Regions from separate parts of the Paenibacillus sp. FSL R10-2734 genome, predicted to be linked through region 1. Evidence: riboswitches for the same ligand, from Rfam matches in the RefSeq annotation. Region 1 holds a riboswitch; each other region holds the start of a gene.
The links. A riboswitch is a leader RNA that binds a small molecule or an ion and turns the genes downstream of it on or off. The one in region 1 is predicted to bind thiamine pyrophosphate.
Positions count from the first base shown of each region.

Region 2: it holds a riboswitch for thiamine pyrophosphate, as region 1 does, so the genes downstream of both, NSS67_RS01265 (ECF transporter S component) here and NSS67_RS00315 (ABC transporter substrate-binding protein) in region 1, are expected to answer to the same signal.
Region 3: it holds a riboswitch for thiamine pyrophosphate, as region 1 does, so the genes downstream of both, NSS67_RS20995 (ABC transporter ATP-binding protein) here and NSS67_RS00315 (ABC transporter substrate-binding protein) in region 1, are expected to answer to the same signal.

Region 1 is NZ_CP150170.1:71,406-78,076, reverse strand. It holds gene NSS67_RS00335 (flavocytochrome c) at 1-209, shown strand, start outside; gene NSS67_RS00330 (ABC transporter ATP-binding protein) at 307-1,140, opposite strand; gene NSS67_RS00325 (ABC transporter permease) at 1,175-1,936, opposite strand; gene NSS67_RS00320 (thiamine-binding protein) at 1,933-2,226, opposite strand; gene NSS67_RS00315 (ABC transporter substrate-binding protein) at 2,491-3,543, opposite strand; TPP riboswitch at 3,705-3,815, opposite strand; gene NSS67_RS00310 (hypothetical protein) at 3,920-5,371, opposite strand; gene NSS67_RS00305 (pyridoxamine 5'-phosphate oxidase family protein) at 5,580-5,999, shown strand; gene NSS67_RS00300 (response regulator transcription factor) at 6,158-6,671, shown strand, end outside.
Region 2 is NZ_CP150170.1:268,171-274,841, reverse strand. It holds gene NSS67_RS01290 (hypothetical protein) at 1-175, opposite strand, end outside; gene NSS67_RS01285 (helix-turn-helix domain-containing protein) at 286-1,545, shown strand; gene NSS67_RS01280 (protein-glutamine gamma-glutamyltransferase) at 1,624-2,352, shown strand; gene hflX (GTPase HflX) at 2,440-3,705, opposite strand; gene NSS67_RS01270 (hypothetical protein) at 4,191-4,994, shown strand; TPP riboswitch at 5,056-5,167, shown strand; gene NSS67_RS01265 (ECF transporter S component) at 5,277-5,912, shown strand; gene NSS67_RS01260 (ATP-binding cassette domain-containing protein) at 5,909-6,671, shown strand, end outside.
Region 3 is NZ_CP150170.1:4,800,764-4,807,434, forward strand. It holds gene NSS67_RS20970 (transcriptional repressor) at 1-459, opposite strand, end outside; gene NSS67_RS20975 (S-layer homology domain-containing protein) at 780-1,442, shown strand; gene NSS67_RS20980 (amino acid ABC transporter ATP-binding protein) at 1,545-2,297, opposite strand; gene NSS67_RS20985 (amino acid ABC transporter permease) at 2,311-2,979, opposite strand; gene NSS67_RS20990 (amino acid ABC transporter substrate-binding protein) at 3,032-3,868, opposite strand; TPP riboswitch at 4,091-4,194, shown strand; gene NSS67_RS20995 (ABC transporter ATP-binding protein) at 4,463-5,158, shown strand; gene NSS67_RS21000 (ABC transporter permease) at 5,139-5,915, shown strand; gene NSS67_RS21005 (ABC transporter substrate-binding protein) at 5,912-6,671, shown strand, end outside.

The sequences.
Region 1 (6,671 bases):
TTCACTACACCATGGGCGGTGTGAAGATCAATACGAATACAGAAGTGTTAAATAAAGACGGTGCTGCTATTCCTGGTCTGTTTGCAGCAGGTGAAGTTACAGGCGGATTGCACGGTCAAAACCGAATCGGCGGTAACTCTGTAGCAGAAATCATTATTTTCGGACGTCAAGCTGGGATTAAATCTGCTGAGTTCGTACAAGCACAATAAGATACAAACTCCATTTAGCATTACTGAATAAAAACAAAAGAACCGCTTGGGCTATTTAAAGCTCAAGCGGTTCTTTGTTTGATTTCTCATGTATTACTCAGAAGGCTACTTTCCCGCTCTTAGCCTGTTCTTCTCGCATCCATTGCGACAGCTGGCGCTTGAGTGTTAGGAATTCTGGGGAATCCGTTATCTCATCGCGGCGCGGCCGTGGAAATGGCACGTCAACAGTATGTAGGATGGAGCCGGGGCGGCCGGAAAATACATAAATACGATTAGAGAGCAGCAACGCTTCTTCAATGTTGTGGGTGATGAACAATACGGAGCGGCGATTCTCTTCCCACAGTTCAAGTAGCCAGCGCTGCATTTCACTACGAGTTAACGCGTCTAGAGCGCTGAAAGGTTCATCGAGCAGCATCAACTCCTGCGGAGCGAGCAATGCTCTGAGAAAAGCAGCACGCTGCTGCATTCCACCTGACAGCATATGCGGATAAGCTTGTTCGAACCCGCCTAACCCAACCTTGGCGAGCCAATGTCTCGCTTCCTCACGAGCGCCATCCCGTAATATGCCTTTGATCTCACCGGCGAGCAGTACATTGTCTTCAATCGTCCGCCAAGGGAACAGTGCAGGCTGCTGCGGCATATAACTAATTTCACCGCGTTGTCCCGTGACGACCTTGCCGTTCATATGGATCGTTCCCGTATCTGGCTTCACAAGACCGCCGATCATGTGGAATAAGGTGCTTTTTCCGCAACCGGAAGGACCTACAATCGAAACGAACTCTTGCTGTTCTACCTTGAGAGAGACGTTATTCAGCACGTTTGTCTCGAGGCGGCGATGGGAGAAGGACTTGGAGATGCCGCTTACTTCAAGAGCAGGTGGTGCGGTATGAGCTTCAGGTGAGCTTATGACTTCTGTTGTTCTGTGTTGCATTTGCGTCGCTTGAGACATACAGGCATCTTCCTTTCTATGAGTTACGGCGCGGCTTCCAACGGACAAGCCATTTCTCCAGCAGAGCAATAATAGCAAAGAGTACAAGACTAAGGAGCACAATAATTACAATAGCCACAAACATCCGATCCGTACGATAAGCGGATTTCTGGAGGAGCATATAATAGCCAATCCCTTTATCCGCTCCAATCCATTCTGCGACCACGGCTCCCATAACCGCATAGGTGGCGGATATTTTCACACCGGAAAATAGTGCCGGAATAGAAGAGGGGAGCTCTAGTTTCGTGAAGATTTGCCACTTGCTTGCGCCCGCCATTTTCATATAATTCATCATAACCTGATCACTTTGGGACAAGCCGCCCATTGCAGCAACAGCCACCGGGAAGAAGCACACCAGCGTTATCAGTACGATTTTGGGCAAAAGGCCGAAGCCGAACCAGATGATAAGCAGCGGCCCGAGTGCGATGGAGGGAACATTTTGACTCAGAATAATGAGTGGATAAAAAGCCCGTTTAGACCAAGGCAACAGATGTAGAAGTAGAGCGACGATCAAGCCTACAGCCGTACCAATAGGAAAGCCGATTAATGTGAGCCGAAGTGTAGCCATCGTATGAGCCCAGAGACCTGAGGCATTACTGGTGGATTCATGGGCAATGTCCGCAGGACTCGGTAGAATCCAAGGTTCAATGTGAAATAGAGATACAGATAGCTGCCATACGGTTAAAAAGAAGACGACCGCCACAAGGGGCGGCCATATTAGCTTCCAAGTCGATCTCACGGCCGATATTTCTCCGTCAGCTTGTCCATGCTGATTCCGTTAGGATTATGAGCGATTTTGATCTGTGAGATCACGCTTGGACTGCCTGCTTCGATCAGTGCTTCCTGCATTTGACGCACAACCTCCAGCAACTCACTAAGCTCACCTTCCATAGTGGTTTCCAGCGGATTCACCTGATGTTTAACACCGGACTTCTGAATAACCTCAATTGCTTTATCTACGTATGGGATGGAGTCCTCACCGTTAGGAGTCTTAGGAATTACTTGAATGCTTAATAGTGTGTTAGCCAAAATAATCAATCCTCTCATTATTTAATGTAAGTTCAAAAAGCCAACTTTGATAACGAAGTATTTCAAGAAGCGGATTCGACATCGAATCTTGAACGAACTTGGGAAGTCCGGTACTCACGTAGCACATCACTACGCTCCGTTCCTCCTTCCTCAAGTAACGTTCAACCTTCTCGGTTCTGAAAGCCGATTTTTTGAACTCTTATTTAATAGGTAAGTTCAAAAAGCCAACTTTGATAACGAAGTAATTCATTAACTAATAGTACATCACTCCGCGGCCGGTAAAAAATCATTAGTGAATGCACTTGCAGCATCCAGTGGTTTATCCAGCAGCTTCAGATCATACATCCAGTCGCCGTAATTCTGCCAGACCTCGGTTTTTTGCTCACCCCAGCGGGCAGCATCATCCTTGTATTTCGGGCTAAGCCATTTCTGGCTAGCTAGGACAAGCTCGGCATCCAGGTCAGGGACAGCTTTGGATAACGTAGCGGCAGCCTCTTCCGGATGGTCAATCGCATATTGATAGCCTTTCGATGTGGCTTTCAAGAAAGCCTTCACCAAATCTGGATTCTCTGCAATTTGCTTCTCACTCGTCGTCAGCACAGGTGTGTAATAATCAAGCTGAGGCGCGTAATCCTTCAAGTACAGCATATCCAGTGGCTCACCACGCAGCTCGGCTTCAATACCGGTCCATGCGTAGAAGATCCAAGCGAAATCAATATCACGTTTTACGGCTGTAAAATAATCTGCTTCCCCAATGCTGACGAGCTTAACCTTCTTCACATCGCCACCTTCAGGGTCCATGATCGCTTTCATGGCTGCTTCTTCAGCAGGAGAGCCCCATCCGCCGTAGGTTTTACCTTCGAAATCTTTTGGTGATTTAATATGGCGGTCAACTGGAGCGGCGAAACCCGACGTATTATGCTGAATAATGGCTGCAATCGAGACAAGGGGTACGCCTTGTAGACGAGCTAGAGTCAATCCTTCCTGTGCGCTGATGCCAAAGGCAGCTTCGCCAGAGGTAACCATGGTGTCGGAGCCCGCAGCGCCAGGCTGAACTATTTCTACATCCAAACCTTCTTCAGCGTAATAGCCAAGATCCTTGGCTACGTATAGACCGGTGTGGTTCGTGTTCGGTGTCCAGTCGAGTGCAACCTTAACTTTGGTTAGCTCTTTTGGAGCATCGGACCCGGTCGCTGCACCCAACTCCGTAGCAGTTCCTTTGTTTCCGGCTGTATTCCCATTGTTGCTGCCGCATCCGGCAATCGCAAGAATGAGCATACAGGTGAGGCTAAGCATGAGTGCTTTTTTGACTTGCATGTCTTCTTCTCTCCTTTAAGGTTGCCAGATCCCGTCATCCAACATGAACCGTAAAGTGTAGTATGTACATTTCTTCTACATCTTTTGTGATCTACACAAAAAAAAGCGCCCCGAGTGATCGGGACGCTGGCTTGGCGCAAGGTTAGTAAAGGTCACAGGGACCAAAACCAATTGGCGATTCCTACGCTGGCATTATCCAGATCAGGTATAAGGGTCAGTATCTTGTGGGATACAATCTCAGCCGGCCAATTCCAGCACCCCTGGTTCTATGAAGTTAACGGGTATTTCCACGTACATACGGTGTATTATAGACGGCTGTTCTCGGAATGTCTAGTAGTACACTCCTAAATTTTTCAAATCTATACATCCTTTTTCGTTAATCTAGATCGGTATATTTCTTTCGGTAGCGCCTTTTAAGCTCGTTTAATAGCGCACTTACCGTAAGGACTACACTCACTAGAATACCCGTCACGGTTACGAAGAGGGCAAGTAATTCAAATGGGGAATATTCGATCATTTTACTCCATGCTATATTTCCCTTTAGATCGTCAATGACTTGATTCATGCCGTAAATTCCGCTGACCACCGTAAATACAGTGAGAATCATCAGCAGATTATCCCGACGCTTGGACTGAAACTTATCTTGATACTGAAAAAGATCATTCAGGGTCTCTTTCACCTCACCAAACAGGGCATCGTTACCGTAAACTTTGCGTAATTGAAGAAAAATTTCCCGCCCCTGTGACTGCGAAACCAGCTCCAAGAAATAAAACTTTGCCGAGAATTTATTGATTGAGAAGATTAGATTGTCTATTTCCTCATAATCGCGATTAATACGGAGTCTGGAATGCATATTCGCGAGCTTTAGTAGAACGATTTTATGGAAAATACTGAGTAGAAGCCCGTAATAATATTCTCCGTACATTTGGTTGGCTAGTCTAACGGCGATCTTTGGTTCTGCTCGGGTAAGGCAGCAAAAGGTCTGCTCATTCATCATATAATAAGTGTCCGGACCCCAGCGATTATAAGTATGCTCTTTACAATAGTGTTCAATATATTCGGGATCGCTGGCGCTAATAGTAGGGGCACCTTTTAGATCCATTCCGTCTAGCTGAGAAGCACGATAACGGCAATCCACGGTAATCTCTTCTGAGTTCTCCTCATTCTGAAAGCCGTAAAAGGCTTGCACCTGCATTCTTTCATCCACGAAAAAGGGTAACGTCTCGAAGTAAGCCCCATTGATATCCGAATGATCTAAAAAAGGCTCCAGTCTATCCCCCAGATTTCGGAAGACAAAATGCTCCACCAACTCATAGATTTCTTCTCCACAATGGATATAGGTATAGTCGTCCTGTATGAAGGTCTTCTCTAGCGTTCGAAAGCGGTCTGCAAATTCAAGTGCTGTACTATAGGGGATCGATTCCCCCTCAAGCTTGACACGTATGGTCACGAACCCAAGTTGAAAAGGACATATGAATATATCTGTTGAGAGAACTTTGAAATTTATAGTTTGCTGTGGCATCTCCAGTATGCAGTCCAGATTATTTACTCTAGAAAAGCGACGGAAAGAGTCCACATCATTCTGACGTGGAAAAAGGACATGAGCAGCAAATGGCAGATAGGTGCGCTCCATTCTTTCATGGGATACAGAGTAGCCATCTCCATAATAGGCATCCTCCAGCGCTTTATTATCCAGAAAAAAAGTTGTAAATCCATCACCCTGCAATTGTTGGATGAGCTTTTTTGACTCCCCCTTCTTCATGGAGAAAGGGAATATGAACTGCATAAGTGCAGTATGTAATAAAGGCTCAGTGTTGAGCTTGTCCATTATAGTCCATCCTTGTGCTCAGAATTTGCTTACAGGATCACATTACCCTAAAAGGATTGGGTTGATTCAATTGCTTCCCGGCAATCGTATGGATTCAATCTGAACCGTAAGGGTACATTATATTAAGCACCATTGCTATGATAAATCTAAACGGTGAGCTTGGATATATAAACTTTTGTTTAAATGCTTGAAGGGAGAGATTTACGTAATGGATCACAAACAACTAGAGCAATTGATTATTAAGGCTTTGGATGATAACAAGTTCGGTTCCTTTGGAACGATCGAAGGAGGAAATAAGCCAAAAGTACGTTATATGGCAATTTTTCATGAAGGGTTGAAGATTTATTTAGCTACGAATCGTAAGACGCATAAGGTGGAAGAGCTATCTGATAATCCGAATGCCTTTTTATTGCTTGGATATGAGTCAGGTGGAAGCAAAGATGTACTGGAGATTGAAGCAACCGCTGCCGTCTCTAAGGATGAGGGGCTGCGAGCGAAGGTATGGAATAAGGAGCTGGAGCCATGGTTTACAGGACCTGATGACCCTAATTATGTGATTCTCGAACTTACTCCAACGCGTATTGAGTATGTTGGCAGTAATAAAGAGCATGGAGTTTGGAATCCATAAGTCATTTCACAATCATATTTAATGAGTCTGACAGCCATCCTATCTCTCATGAGGGTAGGATGGCTTTTTGTCGTGCATAAGTTCCTGAGTGAACTTCAGAAAACATGTTATAATGACTTCAACTTTTTAGGTAAGCATTCAGGGAGGACTTGAAATACATGACTGTTACTCTGTTATATATTGAAGATGATCGTGAAATCGGCAGCGTCGTGTCTACGGATTTAAGTGAACGGGGGTATAGTGTACGCTGGCTGCGGAGCGGGGAGGGAGCGTCTGAGGAAGCTGCGCCTTGTCAATTGGCTATTCTGGATGTAATGCTTCCGGGCCTGGATGGGTTTACTGTCGGACAACGATTGAAGAAGGCATACCCTAATCTGCCGATCTTGATGCTCTCCGCACGAACCTCGATCGATGACAAACTGCAGGGACTGGAGTTCGCGGATGATTATTTGACAAAGCCTTTTCATCCTGATGAATTGGCAGCCAGGATTGAAGTGCTGCTCAGACGGAATGGAGCCGCTGTTCAGGATTCACTCACGCTTAAGCACCTTGTCGTATATGAAGGGGATAACCGGATTATAAATGCTCAGACTCAGGAAGAAGTCATGCTTACGGGTAAGCAATTTCAGATTTTTTCTTATTTGCTGCGTCATCTCGGCCAGATAATGACGA
Region 2 (6,671 bases), 200 kb from region 1:
CCCACGTAACTCTGAAACCAAAGTCCCCCGTCCCCCGTCCCACGTAACTCCGAAACCAAAGTAACCCGCGCCGCCGCCCACGTAACTCCGAAGCTAAAGTAACCCGTAACTCCGCCCCATGCAACGCAGAAACCAACGTAACCCGCCCCCGCCGCCCACGTAACTCCGAAACCAAAGTAACCCGCGCCACCCCCATTATCTTGTAGTCAGCTGGGAGTGCGCATACTATAATAAAATCACTCTAGAGTATAAGATTCGGCTATTTTTCAGGTGGGGGTGGGGCTAGTGACGGATAAGGATCCATTATTTGATCGTTTCTTCGATAGTATGGAATCGTTGGCGGATGCGATTAGTGAATCTCTTCAGTCTCAAGTTACGATTGAGGACAGCAATCACCATGTGATCGGATACAGCTCCCATCAATTTGAGAGTGATTCTGCGAGAATTTCAACGATTATCGGAAAGCGCGTACCAAACGCCGTCATTATCGGTTTGCGTAAGAAGGGGATTATGCAGCAGCTGGAGAACGCTACACGTCCGATTCGGATTCCTGCGGTCATGGAAGTAGGGCTTGGACCTCGTCTAGCCATTTGCATCAAACATCAGAAAGAAATTCTCGGTTATATATGGGTAGTGGATGCTGGGAATTTAGTTGAAGGACACGCAGAGAATATTGTTGAGAAAGCGGCGGCTATCGTTGGGCGCTATATATTGAAACAGCGGGGTTGGAAGACGAAGCAGGAGAAAACGCAGGAGGATTTTTTCTGGAAGCTGCTTACCTCCCACTATGACAATGAAGCGAATATCAAGCAGGATGCGGAAGTTTGGTCGATTCTTTTGCCGGAAAAATATTATATTAGCGTGTTTGAGAGCGACAAGGTTATCAATGATCATTTCGTACTTCGATTTCGGCAAACGATGGCCTCCTATCCGGGGCTGCAATTATTGTTCCTGACTGCAGAGCACAATCGGTTGATTATATTGTTTTCATTCAGCTTTCGCATGGAAGGGACGGGTGGTCTGTCTTCGTTCATGCACAAAATTATCGAGGATATGCGTAAGAGTGAGAGCTGTATGCTGGCTGCAGGCTGTAGCCTAGATTACACCGAATATATGTCGGCGGCTATTGCGTACTGGGAAGCGGGGTCCATTCTGGAGATCAAGAAGCTGTTACCTTTTCATGGGCGGGAATTACTGTTGTATGAGGATATCGGATTTTGGGCGTATATTCCGGCTATTATGGAGCAGAAGCGCAGTCGAACCCGTAAAAGTCCCTTGCTGAATCCGCTTAAAGAGCATGATCGCGAGCATAAAAGTGATTTTTTAAAAACAATTGCCGTTTATTTATCGCTCAGTGGAAACTTGAAGGAATCCGCCGCTTTTTTACATATTCATACTAATACATTGCTGTATAGATTAAATCGAATAGCAGAGATTACGGGCAAAAGCTTAAAGGATACGGCATACCGCACTTCTATATATTTGGATATTTTGACGGAAGAGGCAAGGCAGCTTAATCAGTGGTTTGTTGAGTCCCGGGAATGATATGAATTAGGCACCAACAGGGTAGCGAACACGTACAATAACCTATATTTAGAACCTATAACATTGGAGGGACTAAGCATGGTGAAGGAAGTTCGTTCACCCGATGCCCTTGACTTTGAACGGAAAATGAGAGAAAGCATCGTGGAATCGGCCGAAGGTTTAAATAACAGTGGAGCGGATTTTGCAACATTTGATGAGTCACGTGGTAATCCACAGTTTTGGACGCGTACAGATATTGGAGGACTTCAGCTGAACGCTGGCGTTGAGCCTTCGGTGGGGATTAAAGACATTTTTCGGAATGGACATTTATATGCCTTCGAATGCGCGACAGCCATGGTCATTGTTTTGTATAGGGCGACCATTGAAGCTATAGGTGAAGAAGCCTTTAATAGGTATTTTCAGGATTTGTTCTTATGGGACTGGAACTACGACAAGAGTCTACGCTTAATTACGAACTATAATAAAGATCAAATGCTGCGTGGAGATATTGTATATTTCAGGAATCCAGATCATGCGCCTAACAAGCCAGAATGGCAGGGTGAGAATGCTGTTAAGATCGAGCAGGATCTGTTCTATGGCCATGGCATAGGGATTACTACGGGAGAGATCATCATAGACTCTCTGAACCAGGAAAGAGTACCTGGAAGTAATATCTCCGCTTTTCTTACGAATGAATCAATACATCCTGACTTCGATTATTTACAGAGATTATCTACAGATTCTGTCTTACCCATGGCTGAAAATAGGGGCTCCCAATCCACTGTATTTTCAAGAATAGGGGTTAGAAGCTACATTTATAAGATCTAGAAGCTAAGAGAGTGCCATGAAGAACAATTTTCCTGCAAAAAAATCCCGGACCTTCGATAAGGCCCGGGATTTGCTGTGTTCTATTACCTAAAGCTCTATAAAATCGTTGCGGAATTTCTCGAAATCAGATTTTCTACATTCTAGTTCCAGCCGTGTTCCTGTTTCTTCATAGCTAGTCGATTGGACATGAGCGTGCTCGTTGAAATAAGAGACCACATTGCCGCGATCGAATGGAATCAGAATTTCACACTGAATATAGTCTGTAAACACATGACTGCGGATCAGCTCCGTAAGCTCAACCATCCCGCTGTTTTGTTTGGCGGAGAGATAGACACTGTCACCCTCAACATGAGGGTAAGGCAAGTCGGTTAGGTCAGCCTTGTTATAGGCATAGATCGTTGGGATTTGGTCCGCGCCGAGAGCTTTTAAAGTCTCATTGGTAACGGCCATATGCTGCTGATGCTGCGAATCAGCAATGTCGACTACGTGAATCAATAAGTCAGCTTCGGTCACCTCTTCAAGTGTGGAGCGGAATGCTTTGACCAGATGATGGGGAAGCTGGCTGACGAATCCGACGGTATCCGTTAATAAAAAGGTTTTGTGATCATGTAGCTCAATGCTCCGAACGGACGTCTCCAGCGTCGCGAATAACATATCCTTGGCGAATACTTGTTTATTAGAGCCGGGATGATACGTCTCTACCATCACATTCATTAAGCTGGACTTGCCGGTATTTGTGTAGCCGACGAGACAGACGACCGGAACCTCATTCTTATGCCGCTGCTTCCGCTGAATTTGGCGTCTGGCCACTTGCTGTTGAAGCTCAACCTGCAGCGCTGTAATCCGCTCTTCAATTCTTCTGCGATCCAGCTCCAGCTTGGTTTCACCAGCGCCTCTGTTCTTGAGTCCAGCACCGCCGCCTTGTCTGCCGAGTGATTCTCGAAGACCTGTCAATCGGGGCAGCATATATTGCAGTCTGGCTACTTCCACTTGCAGCTGTGCTTCTTTGGTCTTCGCTCTTTCTGCGAAAATATTCAGAATCAGAATCGTCCGATCAATGACCTGACGGTCAAGAGAAGACTCCAAATTACGAATCTGTGAAGGGGACAGCTCATCGTTAAAAATAACAATAGGTGCATCATGCGCTTCTAAAAGCGCCGATAATTCTTGGATTTTACCTGTGCCGATATAGTGGGAAGGGTTAATCCTGCTGGCCTTTTGACTAAGTTCTCCTACAACCTCTAGGTCACAGGCAGCTGCCAGATTGCTGAGTTCTTCCATCGAATAGTCGAAGTTCGTTTCGTTTTGAAGCTGGACACCGACAATAATTGCTCTTTCTCGTAGTTGTTCCATATATTTATTCATCCTCCAATAGTAAATAGTAAACGCAAAAAAACACAGGTCATCTGCCTGTGCTTACGGTTCGTTAGAGGACGTCAGAACAAATGTGTAAGGAGAATCTCCGTTACGACATTAGGGTCTTCCATAGATATATCGAATTAAACAACGGCTTGGGCGTAGGGGAGCGATTACTTAATCCCTTACGAGTAGCAGTTGGTTTATTGGCTTCTATGGAGTTAAATGGGTAGACCAATCCTGAGTCCTCTGCACATGGGCAGAGCTTTAGCGCTATTCAATTAGCCGCGCAAAGTTCTAACTCGGATAAAGTCTATCACACGTAACCCTCCGTTCATAAAAAGTTAAATCGAGTTTACCACATCCTTTATTTGGTGGCAAATTTGTGTTTATACGCTGTGTAACACTTCTCTATTTTTAATCCAAGAATTCTAAAAAATGATCGCATATCATACATATATAATTTGATATTAATAGGAGGTGTGAAGACATTGCCTGTCCTCTCTACAAACACCATCATTAATTTACCTGTCGACGGTACTCGGCCAATCGATCAAGTTGTGATTAAAGCTGTGAACAATGGATCGGCTGACGCAGTTTGCTATTTAACGGGTTTATCCAATAGCGCTAGTCCGCAGACAGTTTTTATTGAGGAATTGTTTGAACTGCAATATCAGGAGACGTTAAGCAAGACCTACACCATTGTAGAGGAATTATTCCAATTTAATTTTGTATATTCGCAGGAGCAATTGAAGATTCAGGTTTTTCTTGTTGATGTAGAAGGGGTCTGGACAACCATTGATCTTGAAGCATTTCAAGTGAGCCGGATTACCTCGGAAATACGTGATAATGTGTCAGTTACATTGGTTGACTACGCAGCGATCAGTTTTATGAGGAGTCCTGGATTTACTATTCCACAAGGTCTTGCAGCTGAGATTAGACCGGCAGCCTTAGATATTCTATCCAAAAGACCTGTGCGTTATATGGTCGTCGCAGGGGGGACACTTGATGGGGCATTCGAAAATTATCCTACGCCAACAACGGATATTCCCGTCACGGACACGTCGCTGCTGGTGAATTACACCTGCACTACGGTCACGGGTGGAAAGGTGATTATGCAAGGTACAGGATCAGGGATCTCTGGTGCGTATGCGAATTTGGCAGTGAATTTACTTAACGAGCGACTCTCTTATGAGCTTCAGGATGAGCCGATTACTCTGGTGGTTAGCTCTCTCTCGGGTGATGATGATCTCGCAGTCACCTTTAAAATGTCCGAGCAATGGTGAGCGTGCTAGAGAAAATAATATTGCCAAAAGTTTACTTATAATATAAATTATAAGAAGTTGAATCGCAATAAACGGGTGCTTGATGAAGTCAGGCTGAGATAGCGGCCTTATGCCGCTGACCGTCGATCTGATCTGGGTAATGCCAGCGTAGAGACGTTATTGTCGAGCATCCTTTTTTTATCGGTGCCATGCGCTAGCCTACCCTTTTAGGGTAGGCTTTTTTAAATTACTCACATCATGCGAGCGACGAATCCAAGAACATGGAAGGGAAGTTGCTGAAGCATGGAACAAGCTAAGAGAGGACAAAGACAAGGACGGCAAGACAAAGGGACGGGGTCACGGGGATTGAAGCTGACTGATATTCTGGTAACCATCGTGATCGCGGTTGTATTCGGCATCATCTACAAAATCTGGGGACCAATGTACGACGTGGTCAAACCGCTGGGTACCCATGCGGAGCAAATGATATACGGTATGTGGTTCCTTGCCGGGACGTTCGCGTTTCTCGTCATCCGCAAGCCGGGAGTGGCGCTTCTGGCCGAGATTGCGGCGGCTTCCGTTAGCGCGCTATTGGGCAGCGAATGGGGGCTTTCGACCTTGTATTACGGTGCGTTGCAGGGGTTGGGCGCGGAGCTCATATTCGCCATTTTCCTCTACCGCAACGCGAACGTCTGGGTCACGTCGCTGGCCGCTCTCGGAGCGGCGGCTGGTTCGTTGGTGTTGGATTTCGGCTACGGTTACATTGAGTCGTTGTCTGCTTGGAACTATACACTGCTGATCGGATTAAGGGGACTCGGAAGTATCCTCATCGCCGGTATCTTCGCCTTCGGACTTTCCAAAGCACTTGAGCTCACGGGCGTAACCAAAGTGTTGAGGCCGGCGTCCAAGGCGGACTACGACGCATTGACACGGCTATGACGGAGTGTGGAGTCCCTATAGCTGCGGGAGTTAAGAACTTAAAGCTTAAGTTTGCCGGCGAGGACGCCTTGTTGTTCGAGGGACTTTCTCTTTCTTTCCGCCAGGGGGAGAAAACGCTGCTGCTCGGCCCGAGCGGATGTGGGAAATCGACGCTGCTGCAGGTGTTGAGCGGTTTGATTCCTGGTTCGGTCGAAGTTCCGATGATCGCCGAAGAGACGCTTGTTCCCGAGCGATGGGGATACGTATTCCAAGATCCGGATACGCAGTTCTGTATGCCATATGTGGACGAGGAGATGGCCTTCGTTCTCGAGAACATGCGCGTTCCTCGCGAAGAGATGGAGGGTCTGATCCGTCTTTATCTCGCTCAAGTCGGCTTGGATCGTCTTGATATCCATATCGCAATCCAATCGTTATCCCAAGGGATGAAACAGCGGTTAGCCATAGCATCCGTTCTGGCTATGGAACCGGAAGTGATTTTCCTGGACGAACCGACGGCGCTGCTGGATAGCGAAGGTACGGAGCTAATATGGTCTACGATCAGAAACCTATCCGAAGGCATAACTTTGATCGTCATTGAGCATAAGATCGAAGGCGTGATCGACTTTTTCGATCGAATCGTTGTGTTATCCCGGGAAGGAGTAGTTATCGCCGACGGATCACCGACGGAAATCTTTTCAGCTAAGAGGAGAGAGCTACAAGAATACGGAATTTGGTATCCCGGCGTCTGGGAGGACTATCTCGAAAATAAATCTCGGAGGT
Region 3 (6,671 bases), 2.6 Mb from region 1:
GTTTGCTTTTTCTTTTTTGCAGCCCGTTCGTTTACACGTGCCATAAGTACCCTTGAAATCAAGACGGTGATCCGTGACGTTAAAGCCATATTCACGTTCCACTCTTTTCTCTAGCTCCACCAGCCAGTCATCCTTAATTTCCTCCAGCCTGCCGCACACGCTGCATATCAAATGATGATGCATGTGAGCATGATCATTCCCGCGCAGATCGTAACGTGCGACTCCATCTCCGAAGTTCATCTTCTCTACAATGTGAAGCTCACATAAGAGCTCTAGTGTACGGTATACCGTTGCCAATCCAAGATGCGGATAGCTGAGCTTTACTATCATATATACTTCTTCTACACTAAGATGCTCTTTCTCATTGTCGAGCAATATGTTCACTATAGCTTCACGCTGGGGCGTTAATTTATATTTTTGCGCCGCAAACAGCTGACTGATATTTGAAATTTGATTCATTTCATCTCCTACCTTCCCGGAATGATTTAACATCCGTACCCACTGAGACGCACCCATGTATGCATCAAAATATTAAGCGTAAATAGTAATCGTTACGATATAATCATAACAAAAATAACCACAAATGAATAGAGCCTGACATCATTATAACATCTCAGCTCATTTATCCAAAGTTCTTCATCCAAACAAGCCCATATTTCTACCGAAATCTACTTTTTCGTGAAATAATGTTGGATTGACCGCAACTTTTCCATATTTTTCTACGTTTAAGGATTTGATAGCGGCCACGAGGCCTATCCATACAACGAGGTGAAATGACCATGAATATGAAAAAAAGTACGTTAGCCGCAATAACAACGGTGACCATTCTCTCCTTCTCTTTGGGTGGCCAGATGTTTGCAGCTGGAAACACCTTTAAGGATATTGACAACATAAACGGCAAAGAAAAAATCATTTCTTTAAAAAATCAAGGCCTAATCAAAGGGGTTAGTGAATCCCAATTCCTGCCCAGCTCCAAAGTAACAACAGCACAAGGTATCCAGTTCATTTCAGGTGGTCTCCAGCTTAGCCTCGCGGCCATCGATTTCAACAAAGCTCCTATTGCCAGCGGCTTGTTTACAAAGGTTAAAGATAAAGCTTGGTATGCTGAAGCCTTCATCAATGCTTACTACAATCGTGTCGAGCTTCCTAAGGATATTGATCCTACCAAAACAATAACTAAAGAAGAGTTCACCAACTACCTTGTGCAAGGGGTTGAAGGCATTGGTAATCTGCCAATGATTAAAATAGATCCAGTAGATATCACTGACGAAGCTGCGCTGAACCCCTCTTATCAAGGCAGTATTCAACGTTCACTTAAATACAAGATCAATAGCTTAGACGCAAATGGGAAGTTTAATCCGAAAAGCGAAATAACCCGCGCCGAAGCGGCAATTATGCTCTATAATGCTTTGGAATTTCTAAAGACTGGCATTAAACCCTAAAATAAAAGAGTCATCTACAGTTCTAAAAAATGCACTTGATGATGCACACGAAAAAGCAGCCCAGGTTTAGTCCTGAGCTGCTTTTTACGTTTCGCTCTTCGTTTATACTTCTTCACCACTAATTCTGTTCAGAAATTGCAAGGCGCGAGGATGCTTCGGATGCTCAAGCACTTCTTGCGGAGTCCCTTGCTCCAGAATATGGCCACCATCCATCAAAATGATCCGGTCAGCCACATCAGCAGCGAATTTCATCTCATGGGTCACAATCACCATGGTCATTCCTTCTGCAGCTAACTGCTTAATAACCTTAAGCACTTCCCCCACCAGCTCAGGATCGAGCGCCGAGGTAGGCTCATCAAACAGAAGTACCTCTGGATCAACTGCCATGGCTCGAGCTATGGCTACCCGTTGCTGCTGCCCCCCAGACAGTTGGTGCGGATAAGCATCCGCTTTGTCAGCCAAGCCTACTTTAGCTAACAATTGGAGAGCACGTTCGCGTGCCTCTTCCTTAGATCGTTTCTGGACAGTTACCTGTCCCTCCATCACGTTACCAAGTGCAGTCATATGCGGGAATAGATTATAGGATTGAAAGACCATCCCTGTTTTTTGACGTAACGCCAAAACAGAATTTTGCGGAATTTTCTTATTATCCGTAAAATTAATTTTAATATCACTGAGCGATAAGCTTCCTTGATCAGGGATTTCAAGCAGATTAAAGCAGCGTAATAGTGTCGTTTTGCCTGAACCCGATGGGCCAATAATAACCAGCACCTTGCCATGCTCCATTTTGAGATCAATGCCTTTTAAGACCTGCAGCTCACCGAAGGATTTATGCAAATTAAGTATTTCAATCATAACTATCTCTCCTTTAGCTCGCAGAGTAACGACTCAGTCGTTTCTCCAAGTAATTTTGCAGTGCTGACAACACAGAGCAGAATAGTAAATAGAACAATCCTGCTTCGCAATAGATCAGCAGTGGCTCGTAGGAGGTGGAAGCAACCTGCTGTGCTGTTCTGAACATCTCCGTATAGGTAATGGTCGCTGCAAGCGATGTGTCTTTAACCAAGCTAATAAAGGAATTCGATAACGGCGGTACAGATACACGAGCAGCTTGTGGCAGAATAATGCGACGCAATGCTTGCGCACGAGTCATCCCAACGGAGAAGGCCGCTTCCCACTGACCTTTATGTATCGACAGGATAGCGGCACGTACGATTTCTGATGAGTAAGCCCCTACACTAAGCGTAAACCCAATAGTCGCGGCAATGAATGGGTCGAGCACAATTCCCACTGCGGGCAAACCATAGAAAATAATAAATAGTTGTACCAACAATGGGGTTCCACGAATGACCCATACATAAAAGCGGGCGATTAGCTTCGGAAGTACCCAAGGGGAGAGACGAGCTAGTGCAGTCAATATCGCTAATATCAGTCCCAGAACAAATGATATCAATGCCAAAGGAATGGTAAAAGCCACCCCGGCTTTTAGCAGGGGTAGCAGTGAATCTAAGAAAATTTGTATTTTGCGGTCATCCATCTTCAGACATCCTTTTTTGGCTCCAAGCTAGTCTAGCTTCTGAAGCCATGTATTATTTTGAAACGTCAGCACCAAAGTACTTCTCAGAAATCTTTAAGTATGTTCCATCGCTCTTCATTTCAACAATTGCATCACTGACAGCCTTTACCAACTCGTCGTTGCCTTTCAGGAACACAGCGGCGCTTTGCGAACCGTCAGGAATCTCATCCACCACTTTAATTTTCGCATCAGGCTTCTGTTTTTTCAGGTCCAGATAAGACAAGCCATCATTTACTGTCGCATCAATGCGGCCTGAGGTCAGCAGGTCCATTGCTTGATTAAAGCCGTCTGTTGCTACGATTTCAGCGCCGTTCTCACGAGCGATATCGGACAGGTTGCTGGTTAGAGATTGACCGGCCTTTTTACCCTTAAGATCTGCGAAAGTCTTGATATCATTATTGTCTTCACTCACAATCAATACCGCTTTAGATACGATGTACGGTTCAGAGAAATCATATTTCACTTTACGGTCTTCATTAATGGATACTTGGTTAAAAATAACATCAAACCGCTTAGCATCCATCCCTGCAAAAATACCATCCCACTGTGTCTCAAAAAATTCAGGTTCAACACCGAGACGCTTCGATACTTCTTCAGCGATTTCCACGTCAAAACCGGTCAGCTTCCCCGAAGCATCATGAAAAGTAAAAGGTGCATAGGTCCCTTCCGTTCCTATCCGCAATTTGCCGCTAGCTTTCACAGCTTCCAGACTGTTTTGCCCATTAGATGCTGCTCCGTCATTAGTTCCAGCTGAAGAGTTCGTAGCAGTATCGGTTTTCGTATTATTACCGCAAGCCGCTACAAGCACCACGGTTAACGCCAATAGGATAGTTAAACTTAGTTTTTTCATTATATAATTCCCCTCTCTTTACCCGGAATTATCCGGTAAATTGTATATTACACTGGCATCTGTTTGCCGTCAATGCTTTTTCCGATAATATACATCGGAATTGTAATATTAGGTAAATCTCTATCCTTATATTACCCATTCTTAGAATAATCCTTCACAAGATCCTCTCTTTACATCTCAGAAAGTTATGGTATATTTATAAACAAATTAAATATGGACCTGTTATTTCACTAGGGGAGTCGGCCGACTGAGACGGAGCTTCAAGCTCCGGACCCTTGGAACCTGATCTGGATCATACCAGCGGAGGGAAGTGGAGCGGAATTTTCATCCCATGCATTTTTAGTGTTACTATGCAGAATGAACTTTTTGACCCATTCATTTCCCACCGGAAATGGATGGGTCTTTATTTGTTTACAATCAATCACAAAACTTAAGCACATGCTTCCGAAGCTAGTTTTGTTTGAGGCTTTTCAGGATGAATCTTCATCCACAAAACTTTTAGGAGGTTAGATCATCACAACAATCCTATCCATTCAGGACCTAGCCTACTCTTTTCCCGAATCTAAACAGCCCCCTGTATTCGCAAACTTAACCATGGATATTAGGCAAGGTGAGTTTGTCGCTGTCATTGGGGCTAGCGGATGCGGGAAAAGCACGCTTTTCAAAACTATAGCAGGCTTGCTCGAACCCACTCATGGGAAAATAATGATTCATACGAGTCCATCTGCCACCACTCGCTTAGGTCAGATCGCTTACATGCCTCAGCAGGATTTGTTGTTGCCCTGGAGAACGGTACTCGACAATTGTCTTTTGCCCTGGGAGGTTAAACCAAGGTTCAGTAAACAACAGACGATCTCTCAAATTCGGGAAATGCTGTCACGCTTCGGTTTAACCGATGTAGAGAAGGCATATCCTCATGAACTATCGGGTGGAATGAAACAGCGAGTCGCATTTCTGCGAACGTTAGTGGCTGGAGACGGCAGCGGTCTAATGCTACTAGATGAGCCATTTGGGGCACTCGACGCTATGACCAAGCGAGAAATCCATCGTTGGCTGTTAGAGCTTTGGGGTGAACTGAGTCAAACGGTGATGCTCATCACCCATGATCTAGAAGAAGCGCTATTGCTCAGTGATCGAATTTACTTAATGTCTGGAGGCGGACGTAGCGGAGTACAGGAGGTCATCGTTGATTTACCTAGGCCAAGACATTACAAGATGAACTATGAACCCCGGTTTATAACACTGCGGGAAGAGTTGGAGCGAAGACTGTATGCAGCCCATACCTTTTAAAAAACATCTAGACAATTATGGCCCCTTCATTCTACTCGTATTATTCATTGTTGCGATCTGGGAGTCAGCTGTTCGCCTTCACTTGATTCCAGCCTTTATCCTCCCTGCACCTTCATCAATATGTATCGCTTTGATTGAGCACAGGCAATTATTAATTGGACAGCATTTATTGGCGACGCTACAGGAAATATTGTTCGGTTTCGTTCTTTCAGTTATCTGTGGTGCACTATTGGGCACCGGAATGTTCTTGTTTCGACCGCTTGAAAAAGCCATCTATCCTTTCCTTATTATCAGTCAGACGATCCCATTAATCGCTCTATCCCCCATTTTTATTATGTGGTTCGGATATACGCTGTGGAGTAAAGTGGCTGCTGTGTTTCTAACTGCTTTTTTTCCAGTCGTAGTGAGTACATATGATGGACTTCGTACAAGTGGACAAGCATACAAGGATTTATTGTTAACCTTGGGTGCAAATCACTGGCAACTACTTGCTAAAACCCAAATTCCGCTAGCGCTGCCCTCTTTTTTCTCAGGATTAAAGCTATCCATTGTGTACTGCGTCATTGGAGCAACCATCGGTGAATGGCTTGGCGGCAGCAAAGGACTCGGTTACTTCAGTAGAAGGATGGCTGGAAATATGCAAAGTGCCGAAATGTTCGCCGCAGTATTTCTTTTATCCGCACTCGGCGTGGTGCTGTTTCTGTTGATAGCTCTGCTCGAATCATTATTTTTAAAGAAAAGAGGCTCTAACCGATGAATCATTTGAACGTCCAAAGAAAATGGCTTATTCCCTTGTGTTTCTTCTGTTCAGTCCTAATCTTAAGCAGCTGCGGAAAAGCTTCCAACATAAATAACCCTTCTGCTAATTCTTCCAATAACGAAAATACGCAAACACACAAGCTGACGATTATGCTCGATTGGTATCCCAATGCCGTTCACTCTTTTCTATATGCCGCTGAGCGCAATGGGTATTTCAAAGAAGAAGGTCTGGACGTAGAGATCCAAATGCCCTCAGACAGCAACGATGCTCTGAAACTTGTGGCAGCGAATAAAATCGATTTAGCACTTAGTTATCAGCCTCAGGTGCTCATGGCACGCGGTGAGAACATTCCAGTCCGCTCGATCGCAGCGATTGTGCGACATCCGCTTAATCATTTAATGGTACCTCAAACTGGAGATATCCATAGTCCCAAAGACCTCACAGGTAAACAGATTGGGTATTCTTCCATCCCTCTTTATGAGGCCATGATTCGTACAATGATCCAGAACGATGGGGGTGACCCAAACACCAGCAAATTAATCGACGTAGGCTTTGACCTTATTCCAGCGATTTCGACCGGCCAAGTAGATGCCATTATGGGTGGTTTCATTAACCACGAACAATTAATCCTAGAAAAAGAAGGTCATCCGGTTCACTCGTTCAATCCCACGGATTACGGTGTACCCGATTATTATGAGCTTGTACTTGTCGCCAGTGATCAGGGATTAAAAAATTCTCAGTCCTCCTTCAAAA